2 regions of the Moritella viscosa genome follow, and region 1 is predicted to be linked to the other one. Evidence: predicted binding sites of a transcription regulator. Region 1 holds the regulator's gene; the other holds the start of a gene.
What was found. Region 1 encodes LexA, which represses DNA repair genes until DNA is damaged. Its sites were predicted from a motif close to TACTGTATNNNNATACAGTA; they were not measured.

Region 1 (3,207 bases):
CATGTTAAGCATACCTGTTTTTGGCGGTAATAAGCGTCCTGTACGGCTGCGGCCACCTTCGGTAAAGAACTCAACAGAATAGCCTTTCGAGAATAACAAACTTAGATATTCTCTAAAGATAGTTGCGTAAAGTTTATTGCCTTTAAACGTCCGGCGTAAAAAGAATGCACCACCACGACGGAACATAGGGCCTGCAGGGAAGAAGTTAAGATTAATACCAGCGGCAATGTGTGGAGGGATCAAACCTTCATTGTAAATCACATAAGAAATAAGTAAGTAATCCATGTGGCTACGATGACAAGGCATAAAGACAATTTCATGGCCATCAGCAGCAAGTTTACGCACTTGTTCTGCGTTATTTACCTTGATCCCACTGTAGATTTTATTCCATAACCAGCCCAGAAAATTACTGGTGTTTTTGACTAGTTTATAAGAAAAATCACTGACAATTTCATCAATATAATCATTGGCACGTTTCTCCGCCTTTTTCGCTGAAATATTATGTTCTGCGATTTCAATTTGGATGGCTTTTTTAACTTCTGGATTACGTAGCAGTTGCTCAAATAGTTGATAGCGATTCGGTAGTTTAGGACCTGAGGCTGCTAATTTCTGACGACTGAAGTGGATTTTGGCGACACGAATTAATTTTTGCGCCAGTTTTTCATCAGTGCCATGCTGATCGGCCATGAAACGTAGTGATACAGGTTTATTAAAACGGACTAAGTTATCTTTGCGATTAAGACCCACAATGATTGTTTTACGTAAACGGCTTGGTGAAATACTGTTTGCTAATGACAGTAGTGGTATTTGACCTTCTTTACCGGGTGCGCGTCCCCAGAACAATGCCACTGGCATTAACTGAATATCAAGGGCTTTATCATCTTTGTGTAAACGTAATAGCTGTTGAAATTCGTCAAAAAATACGTCGGTATCTTTTACTCGGCCGAAGAGTGGCGCTGGGTTATCTAAGCAAACATAACTGGGAATAATGACCCCGTTAACTTTGATTGGTGTTAGCGGATCGGGCAACCCTAGCTCTTTACAAGCTCGTTGTAATGCAACGAGATCGGTCATCGATTTAGTTTTTAAAGCGTAAACAATAGGACGTGCTAAATCTAGATTTAACGCATCAACGGGGTTATCTGGTACGTACTGAGATTTAACTAAGCCGTTAACGAAACTTCGACTTAACATTGACGGTGTTTGTTGCATAGGTGTTATCATTCTGTTATTTAAAGTGCGAGAGTGCTTACTTCAATAATATCAGATGTGTAGCCATAAATCTGTGTTTCAGCGCCAGCAAACGATTAATTCATTATTATCCAGATATACCCAAGGCTTATATTGCAAACTTGATAATACTGTATATAATTACAAGAAACTGTATATAAAACCAGTTAGGGTTCATGATGAAAGCATTGACACAAAGACAAGCAGAAGTATTTGAATTAGTTAAACAACATATTAAAAATACTGGTATGCCACCTACCCGAGCTGAAATTGCTAAGGAACTTGGTTTCCGTTCACCTAATGCTGCAGAAGAGCATTTAAAGGCATTAGCACGAAAGGGCCATATCGAAATTCTTGCGGGTACTTCTCGCGGTATTCGTTTGTTGGTTGATGCTGACGAAGCCAGTAATGACAGTGGTTTACCTTTAATTGGGCAGGTTGCCGCCGGTGAGCCAATTTTAGCGCAAGAACATATTGAAGCACACTATAATGTTGACCCTTCAATGTTTACGCCAACGGCAGATTTTTTACTGCGTGTACGTGGTGAAAGTATGCGTAATATAGGGATTATGGATGGCGATTTATTAGCTGTACATAAAACTAAAAATATCAGTAAAGGCCAAGTTGTTGTTGCACGTGTTGACGATGAAGTTACTGTTAAGCGTTTTGAACAGCAGGACAATGAAATTTTACTGCATCCTGAAAATGACGAAATGAGCACAATTCGTGTTGATTTAAATTTCCAAAGTTTTGATATTGAAGGTGTCGCAGTCGGCATTATTCGTAATACCGATTGGATGTAATCACACCTTATTACCCATCGTACTTGAAGATAGATAGTTAATAACCCTATTATTGACTATCTATCTATCTATCTATCTATCTATCTATCCTTCTTTACCCGATCACCATATTGAAATTTAGACATAATTTTCAAATCTTGCTTTAACATCACAGTTCTGATCATCTTCTGCTTATTTATTTAATCCTTTTCTATACTCATGATTGGTTAGAAAAACAATTAAGTTTGTTTGATGATACGTTAGCGTAAATATAGGACTCGTTATTATGGAACAGCACTCTATTGCCGTGGATTTAGGTGAGAAGATTGATATTGCATCGATCACGGACCTCAAAGCTACACTCGATAAGCTTCCTCTTAACATTCACTCTCAAGTACTTGATGCGCGTAATGTTACTCATATAGACAGTTCCTCTTGCCAGCTTTTTTATGCTTATGCTCAGCATTTAATGAAACATAACACGACCCTTGTCTTTCTATCACCGTCCGATAAATTTATTACCGTTGTTAAAGCGCTGGGGTTTGAATCTTATTTTAATTACGTATCAGTATGAGGTGTTCTAATGAAACGAATATTAGCTGTCGATGACTCGGTATCCATTCGTGAAATGGTTCAATTCACCCTAAAACAGGCTGGTTATCATGTGGATGCCGCTGTTGATGGTGTGGATGGATTAGAAAAAGCTAAAACGGGACACTTTGATCTTATAATTTCTGATATCAATATGCCTCGTATGGACGGAATTAGCTTAATTAGGCAACTACGTAATGAACAAACTTATAAATTTACCCCTATCTTAATGTTAACCACCGAATCGGGCAGTGACAAAAAGATGGATGGTAAATCTGCTGGCGCGACAGGTTGGATAGTGAAACCCTTTAACCCTGAAAAACTCATTGCTACCGTGCAAAAAGTATTGGGGTAAGAATGGATATCGATCTTAAACAATTCCAGAATGTATTTATTGAAGAATGTGTCGAAGGGTTAGAGGTGATGGAAGCCGAACTGCTAAAGTTATCTCCTGGCTCAGTTGATAGCGAAGTCATTAATACTATTTTTCGAGTCGCTCATTCCATCAAAGGAGGGGCGGGCACATTTGGTTTTAATGAACTCACTGAATTTACCCATGTCGCAGAAACATTACTTGATGATTTGCGTGCAGGAAAATTAGTCC
Region 2 (3,207 bases), on a different contig from region 1:
TCATTTAACTCATCAGTCGTTTTTGCCCAATCTAATTCAGATGTGTCAAAATAATATGCGTCATCACGATCAAATTTGATTTCAGTATCAAGTAGCGTTAATGCGTATGCAAAGCGTTCGTAACGACGTTGAAGCCCTACTGTGTAAATATCATAAGCGGGTGCAAGGCGACCTTGACGGAAATCTTTTTTAAATGAAAGTGCATATTTATTAAAATTATCGATATCGCTTTGCAAGAAAATGGTGCGATAAGCATCAAGTTGCTTTAAATAACGATCAAAAACTTCAACAGCAAAGCCACTGTCAAAATCAATAGATTTGTAATGTGAACGAGTAAAGAGATTAACAAGACGTTTACTTGCTTCAGAATGCTGAGCTTCTTGCTTTAATGTAGGGAGTTCTTGAATAGAAATGGCGGGATCAAATGCGAAAGCATGTGTGGCCAATAGTACCGAAGCACTGATAAAAGTTCTTTGTAAAACTTTTTTCATTAAAAATCCTTTTGAGAATAAGTAACGCTAAATCCATAATAGTCAAGTATTAGCCAAATTTCATATATTTAGCTAACACTCAACTATTAAAAATTCAGAACACTCTTATTGCTTTATACAAAAAGGTGCTCTTTTTTTACTTTTAGAGAAAGTCCAGATAGTAGTTCAACTTGAACACCATCTTTAGATACTTCAACGATAGTTGCTTGTACCGGTGCTTTACCAATTACAACTTTGACAGATTGACCTGATTTAAGTTCCGACTCATTTACAGGACGTTCAACTTTAATTGTAGGCTTTTGATCCGCTTTAGGAGCCGATTTTTTAACTACTTTTTTAGGTGCTCTTTTAACAGCAGGTTTTTGCTTTTCAGCTTTTGCCTTTTGTTCTGCATTTTTCTTATTACGTTCAGCGAAAAATTTAGTTTTGCTTTCTTCAAGTGTTTTTTGTGCATGCTCTATGTGCTCTGCATCTAAAACACCTGCGTCGTTGCCATCTAAGTCAACTCGTACAGCATCTTTTTTAGCGCCGTGAAGGTAACGCCAGCTTGCAGTATACTGACGAAGTGCCGTACGTAATAATGTTTTACTAACTTTACTATCTTCTTTTAGACGTTCAGCTAGATCTTGAAAAATGCCAATTTTTAGCGGTTTAGCTTCGCCCTTTGCAGTGAAACATTTTGGGAATATTTCTACCAAATAAGCGATAACTTCTTTGCTATTTTTTAGCTTTTCAATGTTTTCCATGAATTACCTTAAATTACTTCTAATTGTTCTGATATAACAAAATTGTAATCTTGCTATATCGCATGTATAAAATTTATCGCTATTATAGAGCGATTGCAATTAAATGCTATCTTTAATCCGCTAACTTAGCCCAAAAAGGTGTTAAAAAATAACTCTTCCGGTGATTTTTTATGCTTTCACAAACAATAATTAAGCGTACGAAAGATTAAGCCGCTTCTTTTCCAACCGTGCTTTTTGACGATTTTTTAGCTTTTGGAGCCTTTTCTTCTTTCTCTTCACTCGCTTTTAATTTGCCACCTTTTAAGATGACCTGTAGCGATGCACTATTTTGTGCTAAGTATAATGCTAACTCTTCTGTAAGGCGGTCATCAATTCCAAGAGATGACGTGCCGATAAAGTCTGTAAGACCATCTGCAACATCTAACATCTTGTCATATGCATCCGCTTCTTTTTTACTTGTAGATACCATTTTTTCCACACCATTTCGCTCTACTACATACTTTACTATTACGGCCATGAACTAATTCCCTAAATACACTGTATATTATGACAGTGTATTTAGTATTTCCTGTTAATTCAAGTCACCACCGATAAAATATGCTTGATTCAAGCTAAGACAGACTAATTCATTCATATTATAATCAACATCATGACGGATAAACTTGTGGTACTGTTGATATTTGCAATAAAATAATGCTATTAATGAACGCAATATGATCGTGCTAACTTTAAAAGCATAGTGAATCAACTATTGGCGGGTTTAAATGTCGAATATTAATGTCTGTAATAAATGTGATCTTATTGTTGATCATATACCGATTGCAAAAAATAGGCATGCGCTGTGCCCCCGCTGTAACACGCTATTATATACAAATAATGCTTTTTCCATTAGTTCCGTATTAGCTCTTTCATTAACGGGGCTTATACTTGTTGTTATTGCAAATGTGTTTCCAATGTTCACTATCACCATGCTAGGGGCTGAAGAATCAGCGACACTCATTCAAGGCGCGTGGGCCTTATTACAAAAAAAGTTTTACTTTGTCGGTTTACTCGTTATTTTTTGTAGCTTTATTGCGCCCTTTCTATTTTTATCTTGTCTCGCACAAGCTTGTTTATTACTACTGACTAAACGTAATACACCACAGCTCATATTATTACTTAAACTCGTTAAGTTTTTTACCGAATGGAGCATGTTAGAAGTTTATCTCGTTAGTTTTTTGATCGCTGTATTTAAACTTTCTGACATTGCTGATATCGAATTACAGCTAGGTTTACTTAGCTTTGTTTCACTTATGTTTGTTTCTAGTCTTATCATGTATGGGCTCAATCTAGAAATCTTCTGGCAGAAAATGGAAAAAAATGCAAAACGCTAAAGATAATCAAATCGCCAAATGTCATGAATGTAACTTATTAATTAGTGTAAAACAGGATATTAGACGGCATCGTTGTCCGCGCTGTTTTACGCGTGTTCATTTTCGTATACCACGTAGTATCCAAAAAACATGGGCACTTTTGATCACCGCTACAATCATGATGATTCCGGCCAACTTTTTACCGATAAGTACACTAACAAGTACTGGTCAGTCGACGCCAGACACCATTATGTCTGGTACCATTGCTCTCGCAAAAAGTGACAATTTAGGTATTGCGATCATTATATTTATAGCCTCTATTTTAGTTCCCTTATTCAAAATAATCGGCTTAATGCTGATTTTATTATCGATTCAAAATAAAATATTTATTACACCAAAACGAAAATTATTATTATTTAATGCAATTCATTGGATCGGAAAATGGTCCATCATGGATTTGTTTGTTATATCGATTATGGTCGCGGTGATTAACCGAGGAAATTTACTCTCAGTTGATCCCGGGTACGGAGCAACTTGCTTTGGTTTGGTTGTTATATTAACAATACTTGCCGCAGAAAGTTTTGATACACGTTTAATTTGGGATTTAAACCATAAAAA

Region 2: the regulator LexA is predicted to act here: its motif matches at 1,773-1,792, upstream of BT797_RS19810 (YebG family protein).

Annotation. Positions count from the first base shown of each region.
Region 1 covers NZ_FPLG01000097.1:95,385-98,591, forward strand. Annotated here, with positions in the region: gene plsB (glycerol-3-phosphate 1-O-acyltransferase PlsB) at 1-1,212, opposite strand, end outside; gene lexA (transcriptional repressor LexA) at 1,410-2,033, shown strand; gene BT797_RS14660 (STAS domain-containing protein) at 2,299-2,586, shown strand; gene BT797_RS14665 (response regulator) at 2,596-2,958, shown strand; gene BT797_RS14670 (chemotaxis protein CheA) at 2,961-3,207, shown strand, end outside.
Region 2 covers NZ_FPLG01000118.1:24,225-27,431, forward strand. Annotated here, with positions in the region: gene prc (carboxy terminal-processing peptidase) at 1-491, opposite strand, end outside; gene proQ (RNA chaperone ProQ) at 605-1,237, opposite strand; gene BT797_RS19810 (YebG family protein) at 1,443-1,754, opposite strand; gene BT797_RS19815 (paraquat-inducible protein A) at 2,002-2,610, shown strand; gene BT797_RS19820 (paraquat-inducible protein A) at 2,597-3,207, shown strand, end outside; gene BT797_RS19825 (MlaD family protein) at 3,207-3,207, shown strand, end outside.